Regions from separate parts of the Pseudonocardia sp. McavD-2-B genome, predicted to be linked through region 1. Evidence: predicted binding sites of a transcription regulator. Region 1 holds the regulator's gene; the other holds the start of a gene.
The links. The regulator LexA, encoded in region 1, represses DNA repair genes until DNA is damaged. The targets are predictions, from matches to a motif close to CGAACACGTGTTCG.

Region 1 (5,753 bases):
AGCGGCGCGGCATCGTCCACCACCAGCTCGACGTCCTCGACGTCACCGAGACCGCCTCGGTCGCGGCCTACCAGCGCGAGGCCCGGGCGGTCGTCGAGGAGCTGCGCGCCGCCGGACGCACCCCGGTGCTCGTCGGCGGCTCGGGTCTCTACGTGCAGGCCGTGCTGGACGAGCTGGAGTTCCCCGGCACCGACCCGGAGCTGCGCGCCGCGCTGGAGGCCGAGCTGGACCGCGACGGGTCCGGCGCGCTGCACGCCCGCCTCGCCGCGGTCGACCCGGTCGCCGCGGAGCAGGTGCTGCCCTCGAACGGGCGGCGGATCGTCCGCGCGCTCGAGGTGATCGCGCTGACCGGCCGGCCGTTCCGGGCGACGCTGCCCGGGGCGGGCACCCCCCGCTACGACGCCGTGCTGCTCGGCGTGGACCGCGACGTCGCTGAGCTCGACGAGCGCGTCGCGCTGCGGGTGGACCGGATGCTCGACGACGGTCTGGTCGACGAGACCCGCGCCCTGCTCCGCCAGGGGCTGGCGCAGGGCCGCACGGCGTCCCGCGCGCTGGGCTACCGGCAGGTGATCGAGGCCCTCGACCGCGACCCCGCCCACCCCGACCTCGCCGGTGTCCGGGACGAGACGGTCCGGGCGACCCGGCGGTTCGTGCGCCGCCAGCGCTCCTGGTTCCGCCGCGACCGCCGCATCCACTGGCTCGACGGTGCCGACCCGGACCTGGTGGCCTCGGCGCGCGCGGTGCTCGCTCGTAGGCTGGTGGCATGACCGGCGGCATCGCGTTCAGCAAGGGGCACGGCACGCAGAACGACTTCGTGGTGCTGCCCGACCCGGACGCCGCGCTCGACCTCACCCCGGCGCGCGTCGCCGCCCTGTGCGACCGCCGCCGCGGCCTCGGCGCGGACGGGGTGCTGCGGGTCGTGCGCTGGGCGAAGCTCGCCGGGGAGCCCGGCGTCGGTGAGCCCGCCGACGGCGTCGAGTGGTTCATGGACTACCGCAACGCCGACGGCTCGCTCGCCGAGATGTGCGGCAACGGCCTGCGCGTGTTCGCCCGCTACCTGCACGAGCGCGGCTGGGCCACCGGCGGGCCGGTCGGCACCCGCAACGGGGTGCTCGACACCGCGGTCGGGCCGGACGGGGTCTCGGTCGGGCTCGGCACGGTCGGCGTCGGCCCGGCGTCGGTCGCCACCAGCGGCGACGCGCGTGTCGACGGCATCGCCCTCGACGTCGGCAACCCGCACCTGGCCTGCGTCACCGCGGCCGACCCGGACACCCTCGACCTGACCTGCGCGCCCTCGTTCGACCCGGCGCTGTTCCCGAACGGGGTGAACGTCGAGTTCCTGACCCCGCTGGACGGTCCCGCCGACGGCGGCCGGATCCGGATGCGGGTGTACGAGCGCGGCGTGGGGGAGACCCGTTCCTGCGGCACCGGGACCGTCGCCGCCGCCGTCGCCGCGCTGCGGCACGCCGGGCACTCCGCCGGCGACGTGCAGGTCACCGTCCCGGGCGGGCTGCTGCGGGTGACGGTGGAGGCGGGTACCGACGACCGGACCGGGCCCACGACGCTGCACGGCCCGGCCGTGCTGCTCGCGTCCGGGGAGCTGGACCGGGCGTGGTGGGACGCGCCCGCCTGAGCGTCGCGAATCCGGGCGGACACGGGCCCCGCGACGTGGGAGGATGGGGTCGAGATGACTGATGCCCACACGCACCCCTCCGTGACCCCCTCCGCGTCGAACCCGGTTCCGACGGGTGGCGAGCTCGACCTGGAGGAGCGCACGTCGTTGCGCCGGATCCACGGGCTGTCCACCGAGCTCACCGACATCACCGAGGTCGAGTACCGCAAGCTCCAGCTGGAGCGGGTCGTGCTCGTCGGCGTCTGGACCGAGGGCACGGCCGAGCAGGCCGAGAACTCGATGACCGAGCTGGCCCGCCTCGCCGAGACCGCCGGTTCCGAGGTGATGGACGGCCTGGTCCAGCGCCGCTCCAGCCCGGACCCGGCCACGTTCATCGGCTCCGGCAAGGTCGAGGAACTGCTCGGAACCGTCCGCGCCACCGGCGCCGACACCGTCATCTGCGACGGCGAGCTGTCACCCGGCCAGCTCCGCCAGCTGGAGGAGCGGCTCAAGGTCAAGGTCATCGACCGGACCGCGCTGATCCTCGACATCTTCGCCCAGCACGCCCGTTCCCGGGACGGCAAGGCCCAGGTCGAGCTCGCGCAGCTGTCCTACCTGCTGCCGCGGCTGCGCGGCTGGGGTGAGGCGCTGTCCCGGCAGGTCGGTGGCCGCGCCGCGGGCGGTGTCGGTATCGGTGGCCGTGGCCCCGGTGAGACGAAGATCGAGCTGGACCGGCGCCGGATCCGCGCGCGCATGTCGAAGCTGCGCCGCGAGATCGGTGCGATGCGCCAGGTCCGCGAGACCCAGCGCGGCAGCCGTCGCCGCAACGAGATCCCGTCGGTCGCGATCGTCGGCTACACCAACGCGGGCAAGTCGAGCCTGCTCAACCAGCTCACCGACGCCGGCGTGCTGGTGCAGGACGCGCTGTTCGCGACGCTGGACCCGACCACCCGCAAGGCGCAGACGCCCGACGGGCACGAGTACACCCTCACCGACACCGTCGGGTTCGTGCGGCACCTGCCGCACCAGCTCGTCGAGGCGTTCCGCTCCACGCTGGAGGAGGCAGCCCGGGCCGACCTGCTGGTGCACGTCGTCGACGGGTCCGACCCGCTGCCCGACGACCAGATCGCCGCGGTCCGCCAGGTGCTCGTCGAGGTCGGTGAGGCTGCGGGCGACACGATGCCGCCCGAGCTGCTCGTGATCAACAAGACCGACGCGGCCGGTGACCTCGCGCTGGCCCGGCTGCGGCACGCCCAGCCGGACGCGGTGTTCGTCTCCGCGCACAGCGGAGACGGGATCAGCCGGCTCCGGGAGCGCATCGCCGAGCGACTGCCGCGCCCGGAGTACGAGGTCGACCTCCTGCTGCCCTACACCGAGGGTGCGCTGGTCGCGCGGCTGCACGACGACGGCGAGGTCCTCGCCGAGGAACACACCGCCGACGGCACCCGGATCCGGGCGCGGGTGAAGCCCGAGCTGGGCACCGCGGTGCTGCCGTTCGCGGTGGCGGGCTCGGCCCTGCCGACCGGGACCGGCACCGACCTGCCGGCGACGGCGGCGGGCCACTGAGCGTCCCACCGGCCGGGCGGCCGGGTCCCGGGACCGTGGCCCGCCGCCTGACCGCGGTCCTCTGCCTGACCGGCGCGCTCACGGGTGCGGCCGCGCCGCCGCCCGGGGCGATCCCGGCCTGCTCGATCGACGACCCGCGGCTGGCGGAGCTGTCCGGACTGGTCGCCGAGGGCCCGCCCGGCGCGGCCCCGCAGCGCTACCACGCCGTCGTCGACGGCGGCGGGACCGCGCGGACGTTCACCCTGGACCCGGCCGGCTGTGCGGTCACCGGCACCCGGCAGGCCGACGTCCCGGTCACCGACGTCGAGGACCTCGGCCTCGGACCGGGCGGGGAGCTGTGGCTCGCCGACACCGGCGACAACGGGGCGCGGCGCGGGTCGGTCCGGCTCGTCGTGCTGCCCCCGGCCGGGCCGCCACGGGTGCACGACCTCGTCCACCCCGACGGTCCGCGCGACGTCGAGGCACTGCTGGTCGGCGACGACGGCGTGCCCCTGCTGGTCGACAAGACCACCGGGGCCGCCGGGGTGTACCGGCCCGCCGCGCCGCTGCGCGATGGCGGGGACCCCGTGGAGCTGCGCCGGGTGGCACAGGTGGTGCTGCCCTGGTCCGGCACCGGCGGCGGGCCGCTCGGGGCCGCCGGGTCGCGCACGGTCACCGGCGGCGGGCTCTCGCCGGCCGGGGCCGATGGCGGGCGCGCCGTCGTGCTGCGGACCTACACCGACGCCTGGGTGTTCCCGCTGCCCGCCGGCGGACCGGCGACCGTCGACGCGCTGGTCGCGGCCCTGGGCGGGGCACCGCTGCCGGTGCCGTTGCCGGGGGAGGCGCAGGGTGAGGCGATCGCCCCGGACGGCCGGGGCGCGCTGCACTCCGGGAGCGAGGCGCGGGGCCTGACCGCTGCGGCGGTCACGGTCGTCCCGGGCGCGGTGTCCGCGGCGACCGTTCCGCAGGCACCGGTCGTGCCTCAGCCCGCCGCGGTGCCCGAGTACCGCACGTACCCGTCGTGGCTGCCTGCCGCGGGCGGGGCCGCGGCGCTCGGGGCTCTGCTGGCCGCCGGCGCCGTCGCGATGTCCCTGCACGGACGGCGCCGCCGGTCCCGCTGATCGCGGGAGCGGGCGCCGTCCGAGGAGGTCAGAGGCGGCGCAGGACCGCCACGACGCGGCCCAGGATCGACGCGTCGTCACCCGGGATCGGGTCGTAGGCGTCGTTCGCGGGCATCAGCCAGATGTGCCCGTCCTTGCGGCGGAACGTCTTCACGGTCGCCTCGCCGTCGATCATCGCGGCCACGACCTCGCCCTGCTCGGCCACCGGCTGCTGGCGCACGACGACCCAGTCGCCGTCGGTGATCGCGGCGTCGACCATCGAGTCACCCTTGACGTTGAGCAGGAACAGCGTGCCCTCGCCGACGATCTCGCGCGGCAGCGGGAACACGTCCTGCACGGCCTGCTCGGCCAGGATCGGGCCACCGGCGGCGATGTCGCCGATGAGCGGCACGAACGCCGGCGCCGGCCGCGCGGAACGCAGGTCGGCGGTGTCGGTGTCGGAGTCCGTCCCGTCGGTACCGGCGATCTGCTCCGGGCTGCGGACGTCGACCGCGCGGGTGCGGTTCGGGTCGCGCCGGAGGAAGCCCTTGCGCTCCAGGGTGCGGAGCTGGTGGTGCACCGACGAGGTGGACGTGAGGCCCACCGCGTCACCGATCTCGCGGACGCTGGGCGGGTAGCCGTACCGGTCCACCCAGTCCCGGATGACGGCCAGGACCTTCTTCTGCCGCGGGGTCAGGCCGCGGGTGTCGGCCGCGGGGTCGGGGAACTCCCGGACCTTCGCGGATCCCCGGTCCGCGGCGGTGCCGGTCACGCCGGGACCACCGTGTCCGGTGTCGTCCGCTGCCATCGCATTCGCCTCCTCGGGGTACTTACGGCGACGACCCTAGCCGCCACGGGCCCGTTCGCCAAACATGCGTTCGAAGTCGCCCGGGGCGTGTCGTGGATTCCGTCGGGCCGCGGTGGTACAACATCGCACACGCGTTCGATCGAACACTGGTTCGATCGAACGCGGTCCGCGTCGCCGTCCGGCCGCGCGGGGGCGACCGGCAGCGGGAACGGCAGCGGGGGTGGCGATCGTGGGTGCGGCGGTCATCGGGGACGTGACGGTCATCGGGCGGGTCCCGGGGTGCGCCACGACCGACGGGGTGCGGCCCGGCCGGGTGCCGGGCGTCGTGCGCCGTGCGGTGGCCGCGTCGGGTGTCCTGCTCGCCTCGGCGGCCGCGGTCGTCGCGCTCGGGGTGCTCGCCGACGTCGCGGTCGCCACCCACGGCCCGGCCGGGCCGCCCGCGGTCGGCGCACCACGCTGAGAACGTCCCCGGCACGGGCGACGACCTGCGGGAACGCGGTTGTTGTCGGTGCCGGGTGCTACACCGCTCGTACACCCGTTCGACCGGGCTCGGGGAAGGGCCGGTCGGCAGCGGGGGAGACGAGACCGCCCGGGGGACGGGCGGTCCGACGGCAGGAGGAACCATGCGAGAGCTCGACGAGCGGATCCGCGATCACGGCGCGGTCGGCTGCCTGACCGGCGCCCCGGC
Region 2 (10,551 bases), on a different contig from region 1:
CGAGCGCCGGGCCGCGTCGGAGGCGGACCGGGCGGGGAAGCGGGCCGCCGCCGTCACCCTGACGCTGCTGCCGGTCCCCGGAGCCACCGGCGACGGCCGTCTCGCCGACGAGGTCGCGTTCGTCCTGACCCGGCGCGCCCGGTCGCTGCGGGCGCACTCCGGCCAGTGGGCCCTTCCGGGCGGACGGCTCGACCCGGGTGAGACCGCCGAGCAGGCGGGGCGCCGCGAGGCGTCCGAGGAGATCGGGCTCGAGCTCGGCCCGGACCGCGTGCTCGGTCTGCTCGACGACTACCCGACCCGTTCCGGCTACGTTATCACCCCGGTCGTGCTGTGGGGCGGCGGCGCGGGCGAGCCGACGCCCAACCCGGACGAGGTCGCCGAGCTGCACCGCCCGCCGCTGGCCGAGATCGACCACGAGCCCCGGTTCCTCACGATCCCCGAGTCCGACGCCCCGGTGATCCAGGTGCCGCTGTTCGACCGCTACGTCCACGCCCCCACCGGGGCGGTGCTCCACCAGTTCCGCGAGGTCGTCCTGCACGGGCGCGCGACCCGGGTCGCGCACCTGGAGCAGCCGGTCTTCGCCTGGCGCTGAGGACTCCCGGAACCGGGGTCTCAGGCGCGGACGGGCCCGCCGAACACGCCCTCCGGGTCGACGCGGCGCTTCAGCGTGGCCGGCCGGCGCCGGGTGTCGTCGTCCCGGTACGGGCACCTGGTGCAGCTGCCGCGGACCCGGCTGCGGACGCGCTCCGCGCACCGGGTGGTGGCGCACGCGTCGCCGCTGGCCGGGCCGGACGGGGCCTCGGGAAAGGTCGTCGTGACGATCGAGGAGGCCCGCCCGCCGGAGATCGTCCCGCTGGCCACCGCGTCCGCAGCAGGCGCGAGCTCACCGCCCGGGTCTACGTCGACCAGTACGCCCCGCGGCTGCAGATCAGGGCGGGGCTCACGCCGTCCGGCTGGCTCGCCGGTACCGCCTGAGGCCTCCTCAGGTGTGCTCCCGCAGGAACGCGATGTCGCGGGCCTGTCCCTCGGCCGGGGTCTCCACCACGACCGGTGCCCCCGCCGCCGCGACGACGGCGGCCAGCTCGTCCGGCGGGATCGTCCCGTCGTCGATGTTGGCGTGCCGGTCGCGGGCGGAGTCGAACGCGTCGCGCGAGTTGTTCAGGTGGATCAGGTCGATCCGCCCGGTGATCCCCCGGACCCGCTCGACGATCCCGGCCAGCTCCTCGCCACCGGCGAAGGCGTGACAGGTGTCCAGGCAGAACCCGACGCCGAACTCGCCCACCGCGTCCCACAGCCGGCCCAGCGCGTCGAACCGGCGGGCCATGGCGTTGTCCCCGCCCGCGGTGTTCTCGATCAGGACGGGCACGTCGAAGCCGTGCTCCCCGGCCTGGCGCTCGACGAACTTGCGCCAGTTGTCGATCCCGGCGGCCGGGTCGTCGTCCTTCGTGACGTGGCCGCCGTGCACGACCAGGCCGAACGCGCCGACCTCGGCCGCCCCGGCCAGGTGCTGCTGCACGATCTTGCGGCTCGGGATGCGGATCCGGTTGTTCGTGGACGCGACGTTCGCGGTGTAAGGCGCGTGCACCACCACCGCGACGTCCGACGCGGCCAGCTCCGCCGCCCGTGGGTGCGGCGGCGGCTTCTTCCAGCCCTGCGGGTCGGACAGGAACAGCTGGATCACCTCGGCGCCGACCTCGGCGGCCGCGGCCAGGGGGTCCTCGGCGTCGCGGACGTGTGCTCCGATCTGCATACGGGCACGGTAGCGAGGACCCCCGACAGCCGTGGGCCGCCGGGCAGGCGTCGGTGATCGAGAATTTCACCGGGCCGCCCTCCACCGAGGTCACGGTCACCCGGGCCGGCAGCTGCTCGCCGCCGACGGTGAGGGTGCAGGTCTGCACGGCGCCGCGCCGCCGACGAGCAGCCCGCCGCCGATGTGTTCCTGAGCCCGGACAGGATCCGGGCGTGGCTGCGGACGTGGGTGGTGCCGGACACGAGCTCTCCCCGTGGTCGTCGGCGCCCGCGGACCGGCACCCGTACGACGACCAGCGTCTCCGCGGGCACGGCCCGAACCCGTCCCGGCGATCCGGGGAGCCGCGTACCCGCAGGTCGGGGCCGGAACGGCCGTTGCTAGCCTGTACCGGCATCCCCACGGCTCCCGCGCATCCGCCGGAAACTGTCGGGGTGCACTGAGAACCTCCTGTCACGGCCGTCCGGGCCGTGACCGTTTCGAGTCCATAGGAGGTGAGTGGTTCTCATGCGTCATTACGAGGTCATGGTCATCCTCGACGGCGGCCTGGACGAGCGCACTGTGCAGCCGTCCCTGGAGCAGTTCCTCACCGTCGTGAAGAACGACGGCGGATCGATCGAGAAGATCGAGGTCTGGGGCAAGCGCCGCCTGGCCTACGAGATCAAGAAGCAGGGCGAGGCCATCTACGCGGTCCTCGACATCACCGCCGAGCCGGCCACCGTCACCGAGCTGGACCGCCAGCTGGGTCTGAACGAGTCCGTGCTGCGCACCAAGGTCCTGCGCAAGGACGTCACCCGCACGCCGGCGCCCGCCGCCGGCTGATTGGAGCCGTCATGGCCGGCGAGACCGTCATCACCGTCGTGGGCAACCTGACGGCGGATCCCGAGCTGCGGTTCACCCCGTCCGGCGCCGCGGTCGCCAACTTCACCGTAGCGTCCACCCCGCGTACCTTCGACCGCCAGTCCGGCGAGTGGAAGGACGGCGAGGCACTCTTCCTGCGCTGCAACATCTGGCGCCAGGCGGCGGAGAACGTCGCCGAGTCCCTGACCCGCGGCGCGCGCGTCGTGGTCCAGGGTCGCCTGCGCCAGCGGTCGTTCGAGACCAAGGAAGGCGAGAAGCGCACCGTCGTGGAGATGGAGGTCGACGAGGTCGGCCCGTCCCTGCGCTACGCGACCGCCAAGGTCAACAAGGTCAGCCGGGGCGGAGGTTCCGGTGGCTTCGGTGGCGGCGGCGGTGGCGGTGGCTACGACGGTGGCGGCGGCGGTGGCGCCCGACAGGGCGGCGGTTCCGGCGGTGGAGGCAACTCCGGCGGCGGCTATGACGACCCCTGGGGTTCGGCCCCGCCCGCGGGCAGTGGCGCCGCGTCCGACGACGAGCCCCCCTTCTGATCCACGTACCTCTCCGCCCGTGACGGGCGGAGGACGATCTCCAGGAGCACCACCATGGCCAAGGCCATCGTGCGCAAGCCGAAGAAGAAGGTCTGCGCTTTCTGCAAGGACAAGGCCCAGCTGATCGACTACAAGGACACCGGTCTGCTGCGGAAGTTCATCTCCGACCGCGGCAAGATCCGTGCCCGTCGGGTCTCCGGCAACTGCCGGCAGCACCAGCGGGACGTCGCCGTCGCGGTGAAGAACTCCCGTGAGGTCGCCCTGCTGCCGTACACCTCGACCGCTCGCTGAGGAAGGGGAGACACATGAAGCTCATCCTCAACGCCGACGTCCCGAACCTGGGTGCCCCGGGTGACATCGTCGAGGTCAAGGACGGCTACGGTCGCAACTACCTGCTGCCGCGCAAGCTCGCGGTCGTCGCCACCCGTGGCGCCGAGAAGCAGGTCGAGCAGATCCGCCGGGCCCAGAAGACCCGCGAGATCCGCGACCTGGGCCACGCCCAGCAGGTCGACTCGCAGCTGCGCAACATCAACGTGACCGTGTCGGCCAAGGCCGGCGACACCGGCCGCTTGTTCGGATCGATCACGCCGGCCCAGGTCGTCGACGCCGTCAAGGCGGCAGGCGGCCCGCTGCTGGACAAGCGCAGCATCGACGTCCCGGGTCACCTCAAGACCCTGGGCAAGCACCAGGTGCAGGTCCGCCTGCACCCGGAGGTCACCACCGAGCTGCCGATCGCGGTCGTCGCGAGCTGAGCGGCCCGGTGGTCGCACGACCACCGACAGTGAACAGGGCGGTGTCCGGAGCCACGTGCTCCGGGCACCGCCCTGTCGTCTGTCCGGGACCGTCCCGAACGGGCGCCGCACACACGGTCCGCAGTCCCGGATGGACGATCGACACCGATCGGACGACCCCGGACGGGATGTCTTGTCACGCAGCCGACACGCCGTCCGGTGACGCTCCACTCGTCGGGCGGGCTTGTGGACGCGCCGGGCGGCGAACGGCCCGCCGGGCGCTCCGACACGCCCGCACGGGGGCGTGCGACGACACGCCAGAGCAAAGTTGTCCACAGCTGTGAACATGCCTGTGACCAGGAAAGACTGCCCGATCCTGTGCGCTGTCCCCAAGTTGTCCCCAGCACGGTCCCGGGACGGGCGGCATCCGTGCACAGTTCATCCCCAGATCGATCACCAGGGCGGTTCGCCAGGCGCCGTCCGGCCGACCTACTGTCGTCGTACCGGGACGCGAGCGCCGTGTCCCGCGGGCCGCGTCCGTCGCGGCCCGTCGGGCACCGGGCCGGCCGGTAGATCACCGACGACGGTCGCGGGTGGGCAGGACGCACCACTCGCGCGTCGAACGTGCGTTCGGTACTGTGTCCACCGGGGGTGACGCTGCGTATGGCTCTGACGGACGATCGTCCCGGCAACAAGCCCCGTGCGGTCCGTGACGGCGAGAAGGCCTCCGGACCGGGCGAGGGTGCGACGTTCGACCGTCAGCCCCCGCAGGACCTCACGGCCGAGCAGTCCGTGCTCGGCGGGATGCTGCTGAGCAAGGACGCGATCGCCGACGTCGTGGAGGTGCTGCAGCCGGAGGACTTCTACCGGCCCGCCCACCAGACCGTCTACGAGACGATCCTGGACCTCTACAGCCGCGGCGAACCCGCCGACGCGGTCACCGTCTCGGCGGAGCTGCAGCGGCGCGGTGAGCTCGTCCGCCTCGGCGGCGCGCCCTACCTGCACACCCTGATCGCGACCGTGCCGACGGCGGCGAACGCGGCGTACTACGCCGAGATCGTGGGCGAGAAGGCGGTCCTGCGACGGCTGGTCGAGGCCGGCACCCGGATCGTGCAGCTGGGCTACCACGGTGCCGACGGCGGCGACGTCGACGACGCGGTGGACCGGGCCCAGGCCGCGGTCTACGAGGTCACCGAGCGCACCACCACCGAGGACTACACGGTGCTGGAGGAGCTCCTCCAGCCCACGATGGACGAGATCGACGCGATCGCCTCCCGGGGCGGCCAGTCCACGGGTGTGCCGACCGGCTTCGCCGACCTCGACCAGGTCACCAACGGTCTGCACCCGGGCCAGATGGTCGTCGTCGCGGCCCGGCCGGGTCTGGGCAAGTCGACCCTGGGGCTGGACTTCGCCCGCTCCTGCTCCATCAAGAACGGCATGACCAGCGCGTTCTTCTCGCTGGAGATGAGCAAGTCCGAGATCGTCATGCGTCTGCTGTCCGCGGAGGCCCGGATCCGGCTGGCCGACATGCGCGCCGGCCGGATGTCGGACGAGGACTGGACGCGGATGGCGCGGCGGATGTCGGAGATCTCCGAGGCGCCCCTCTACATCGACGACTCGCCGAACCTGACGTTGATGGAGATCCGGGCCAAGGCGCGCCGGATGAAGCAGCGCTACGACCTGAAGCTGATCATCCTGGACTACCTGCAGCTGATGACCTCGGGCCGCAAGGTCGAGTCCCGTCAGCAGGAGGTCTCGGAGTTCTCCCGGCAGATCAAGCTGCTGGCCAAGGAGCTCGAGGTCCCGGTGGTGGCGATGAGCCAGCTGAACCGTGGTCCCGAGCAGCGCACCGACAAGCGGCCGATGCTGTCCGACCTGCGTGAGTCCGGCTCGATCGAGCAGGACGCGGACATGGTGGTGCTGCTGCACCGCCCCGACGCGTTCGAGCAGGACGACCCGCGCGCCGGTGAGGCCGACCTGATCCTGGCCAAGCACCGTAACGGCCCGACCACGACGATCACCGTCGCCCACCAGCTGCACTACAGCCGGTTCTCCGACCTCGCCCACGGCTGAGGCCGCCGGTCGCGCGCCACGGCCACGCCGTCCGTCCGGGGCGACACCGGTCGCTGGATGGCCACCGTCCGGGGCGGCACCGCGTGGTGCGGGGTTCCGGGTCAGGCGGTTCCGGGGTGCGCCTGCGGTCCGGTGGTGGCCGCGACGGCCAGGGCGAGGCCGGCCACGAGGATCCCCGCGACGACGACCGGCACGCTCACCAGCACGGCACCGAGCAGCAGCACGACCAGCGCGGTCCCCAGCAGCATCGTCGGGAACGGGCCGGAGCCGTGCACGGTGCGCCGGTCACGGGCGAATCCGGCGAGCAGTCGTCCGCCGTGGCGGGCCGGGGCGCGCAGTGCCGTGTTCAGCGCGGAGAACCGGCGGACCAGTCGCGGGTCGGTCAGTCGCAGCTGCACCTCGATCTCGTGCAGTCGACGGTTCTCGCGCTCGCTCAGCACCTCGGCAACCCCTCGTGTCCACGTCCCGGCGGACACGGTCGTGCCGCCGTCCGGCGCGGGGCGTCGTCGATCCGGCCTGATGACGACGTTACGTGACCGATTCGTGATCTCGCCGACCGGGCCGACCGGCTCACATGCGCCCGTCCTCACACCGGGGACGGCGCCCGGGGTCACCAGAGGGAGACGCGGTCCCGGCGGGGGCCCGCGGGAGCCCCGAGGCGGGCGGTCAGCGCGGCCCAGGAGCGTGCCGTGCCCGGTGTCCGGGCCGGCCGGGGGCGGAGCCAGCGGACCGCCAGGTCCGGGTCGTCCGGGTCGACGTCGAAGCGTTCCCGGCGCGGGAGCCGGGTGGCGCTGCGCAGCTCGACGACGGTCCCGCTCGCGACGGACTGGACGCCGTAGAGGCAGCCCGGCGGGACGAGCAGTCGCTGCGGGCCCTCGAGCAGCGCGACGGCGAGCCGGCCGAAGGTGTCGGCGTCCGGCCGGGCGTCGATGACGACGGCGTAGCCGCTGCCGCGGGGGACGCCGAGCAGCACCGCGTCGCCGGGATGGCCGAACAGGCCGAGCACGGCGTCGCGGGCCGGGCGGCGCCGTCGTCGCACGGTGAAGGCGGTGAGGTCCGGGCCGGATGTGTCGGCGACGGTCGGATCGAGCAGCAGCGCGCCGGGCACCACGGTTCGTACGACGTCCACTCGACCTCCCTCGGGTCCGGTCACCGCGTGCGACGGGAGCGCGGTGGGCTGCGGTTGGGGTACCGGAGACGACAACGAGCGGACCCGGTCCCGGTGACGCTGCGCGAGTCCACGTTGCTCTGATCGGGTTCACAGCGGGCTTTCAGCCCCCGTATCTACTATCGGGCCTAGTACTGATGCGACGAGGGGTGGCGCATGACCGACGACCCGACGCCGGGTACCCGGTGCCGTGCCTGTGGCGGTGCCGCGGGCACGGTCGTGCTCGACCTGGGCGAGCAGCCGCCGTGGGACCGCATGCCCGCGCGGGACGCCCCGCTGCCCGACCCGGCGGCCCCGCTGCGCATGTGGCTGTGCGCCGGCTGCGGTCTCGCCCAGCTGCAGACCGATGCCGCGGTCGCCGAGGAGCTGCACGGCGTCGAACCGCGGGCGATGACCGAACAGAGCGACCGCTCGGTCGGCCGGCTCGCCCGCGCCGGGCTGGTCCGCCCGGGCGGCCGGGTCGCGGAGTTCGGCAGCCCGCACGGCGGCTCGTGGCTCCCGCGGCTGACCGGGCGCGGCATGGTCGCGCTCGACGCGGACGCGGTGTCCGCGGCCGGGCGGGCCGACCTCGTCGTCGACTTCTACGGGCTGCTGCACGAGCCCGACCAGGCCGATGCGCTCGCCCGGCGGGTCGCGCTGCTCGCCCCCGGCGGCACGCTCGCGCTCCAGCTGCTGTCGCTGGGCACCGTGCTGCGTGACGACCAGTGGTTCGACCTGCGCCACGGCCACTACGGCTACTGGTCGCTGCCCGCCCTGGACGCCGCACTGCGCCGGCACGGCCTGGGCGTGCATCGGGCGTGGTGGTACCCGCTGTCCGGTGGGACCGTGCTGGTCACCGCCCGGGCCGGCGCCGAGCCCGACGCCGGGACCCGCCGCCTCGTCGACGAGGAACGCGCCCTCGCCGTCACCGAGCCGTCCGGGTTCGCCCGGCTGCAGGCGGCCGCCGACGACACCCACCTGCTGCTCGACTGGCTGGTCGCCGAGCGGGCGGCCGGACGCACCGTCGCCGCCTACGGCGCGGCGTCCCGCGCGGTGCCGCTGGTGTGCCGCGCCAGGCTGGACGCGTCGCTGCTGGCCGCCGTCGGGGACGCCTCGCCGGCCAAGCAGGGCCACCGCATGCCGGGCAGCGACGTGCCCGTCGTGTCCCCCGACGAGCTCGCCGGCCTGCACCCGGACCGTGTCCTGCTGTTCCTGCCCGAACTCCTCGACGAGGTCCGCGCCGCGCTGCCCCAGGTGGAGGCCTCGGGTGGTCGCTGGGTGGTGCTCGGCCCGGGACCGCGTGCGGTGGAGCCCGTGTCCGCACTGTCCGGCTGCTGATCCGACGGCCCACCGACCGGGGGAGCATGGGGGGTTGCGGTTACCCTCGGATCCGGGAGGCAACATGCGTGGTCGACTCGGCGAGCTCGAGGCCGCCGTGATGGACGTGCTGTGGGGCGACGCGGGACCGTGCCGGGTGCGCGACGTCCGCGCCCGCCTGGCCCCGGCCCGTCCGCTGGCGTACACGACCGTCATGACGGTGCTCGACAATCTGCACCGCAAGGGCTGGGTGCAGCGGGAGCTGGACGGTCGCGCCTACCTCTACACGCCGGCCGCGAGCCGCGAGGAGGAGACCGCGCGCGCCCTGCGCGACCTGCTCGACGGCCCCGGCGACACCGAGGCCGTGCTCCTGCACTTCGCGCGCTCGGTGTCCGAGCGCGAGTCCGCCGTGCTGCTCGCCGCCCTCTCGGGCCCCGATCGCGGCTGACGCCGCCGCGCGGGCCACCGTGGTCCGGGGGAGCGCCGACCCGGAGGCGGTCAGGCCGCCCGGTCGCGGTGCGACCGGGACCGCAGCCATGCCGGACGGCGGCTCGCCGGGGCGGGGACGTCGCCGTCGCGCTCGGCGGTGCGGGTGATGTTGCGGACCATCCCGCCGAAGACGATCCCGTGGAACGGCGCGACCGACCACCAGTACAGGTAGCCGGGGAGGCCGTGCGGGATGAACACCGCCCGCTGGTGGTAGGTCGACCCGCCCGGACGCGGGCGCACCGACATCTCCAGCCAGGCCCGGCCGGGCACCTTCATCTCCGCGCGCAGCCGCAGCAGCCCCTCCTCGGGGTCGCGGTCGCTGCCGGCCGGGCGGGCCCCGCCGGGCTCGACCATCCGCTCCACCCGCCACCAGTCCAGCGCGTCGCCGGTGCGCAGGTCGTGCGGGTCGCGACGGCCGCGGGAGAGCCCGACGCCGCCGACCGCGCGGTCCATCCAGCCGCGCACCGACCAGGCCAGCGGGAACGAGTACCAGCCGCGCTCCCCGCCGATGCCCTCGACGACCGTCCACAGCCGTTCCGGGGTGGCGGCGCAGGCCTGCTCGCGCTCGTCGAGGTAGACGTCGCCACCGGCCCACTCCGGGTCGCTGGGCAGCGGGTCGGACGGCACGTTCGCCACCGTCGCGCCCGACCAGCGGGTCTCGACCTCGCCGTCGGTGATGCGGGACAGGGCCAGCTCGACGGCGCGGTCGTAGCCGATCAGCCCGCCCGGCGGGTCGGGGATGCGGGCCTTGATGTCGTCCTCGGAGCAGACGACCTCGTGGACCAGGGACTCGATCAGCGGCTTCGCGATCGACTTCGGGACGGGCGTGACGACGTTGATCCAGTGCGCGGACAACGACGGCGACAGCACCGGCACCGGCAGCACCCGGCGCCGGGACAGGCCGGCGACGCGGGCGTAGCGCTGCATCATCTCGTAGTAGGTGAGGACCTCGGGGCCGCCGATGTCGAAGGTCCGGTTCAGCTCGGCGGCCGGCGCGTCGATCTCCGCGACCCGGATCAGGTAGCGCAGCACGTCGCGCACCGCGATCGGCTGGATCCGGTTGTGCACCCAGCGCGGGGTGACCATCAGCGGGAGCCGCTGGGTCAGGTAGCGCAGCATCTCGAAGCTGGCCGAGCCGGAGCCGAGGATCACCGCGGCCTGCAGCACGACCGTCGGTACCCCGGAGCGCAGCAGGGTCTCCCCCACCTCCACCCGCGACGCCAGGTGGGCCGAGAGCTTCCCGGCCCCGGTGTCCGGGTGCAGACCACCCAGGTAGACGATCCGCTTCACGCCGGCCGCGCGCGCCGCCTCCCCGAGGATCAGCGCGGCCCGCCGGTCGGTGGCGGCGAAGTCGGAGTCCGACAGCGAGTGCACGAGGAAGTAGACGACGTCGACGTCCTCGCAGGCCGCGCGGACGCTGTCCGGGTCCAGCAGGTCGCCCTGCACGATCTCGGCGTCGGCGGCCCACGGCACGTCGGCGAGCTTGTCCGGGTTGCGGACCAGGCAGCGCACGTGGACCGGGCCCGTGGACGGGTCCGGGACGAGGTCGGGCTCCGGACCGTGGCCCAGCAGCCGGGGCGCGAGCCGCCCACCGATGTAGCCGGTCGCACCCGTCACGAGATAACGCACGGCGCGATCGTCCCACCGCAGGCACTGCGC

Region 2: the regulator LexA is predicted to act here: its motif matches at 4,486-4,499, upstream of dnaB (replicative DNA helicase).

What each region holds. Positions count from the first base shown of each region.
Region 1 is NZ_JAMXSG010000309.1:531-6,283, forward strand. Features, by position in the region: gene miaA (tRNA (adenosine(37)-N6)-dimethylallyltransferase MiaA) at 1-767, shown strand, start outside; gene dapF (diaminopimelate epimerase) at 764-1,633, shown strand; gene hflX (GTPase HflX) at 1,688-3,178, shown strand; gene NH602_RS26780 (hypothetical protein) at 3,214-4,278, shown strand; gene lexA (transcriptional repressor LexA) at 4,307-5,065, opposite strand; gene NH602_RS26790 (hypothetical protein) at 5,295-5,525, shown strand.
Region 2 is NZ_JAMXSG010000180.1:314-10,864, forward strand. Features, by position in the region: gene NH602_RS20975 (CoA pyrophosphatase) at 1-592, shown strand, start outside; gene NH602_RS20980 (hypothetical protein) at 613-861, opposite strand; gene NH602_RS20985 (deoxyribonuclease IV) at 983-1,750, opposite strand; gene rpsF (30S ribosomal protein S6) at 2,255-2,569, shown strand; gene NH602_RS20995 (single-stranded DNA-binding protein) at 2,581-3,135, shown strand; gene rpsR (30S ribosomal protein S18) at 3,190-3,426, shown strand; gene rplI (50S ribosomal protein L9) at 3,441-3,887, shown strand; gene dnaB (replicative DNA helicase) at 4,530-5,939, shown strand; gene NH602_RS21015 (DUF3040 domain-containing protein) at 6,041-6,379, opposite strand; gene NH602_RS21020 (dTDP-4-dehydrorhamnose 3,5-epimerase family protein) at 6,550-7,068, opposite strand; gene NH602_RS21025 (class I SAM-dependent methyltransferase) at 7,264-8,424, shown strand; gene NH602_RS21030 (BlaI/MecI/CopY family transcriptional regulator) at 8,489-8,851, shown strand; gene NH602_RS21035 (SDR family oxidoreductase) at 8,902-10,521, opposite strand.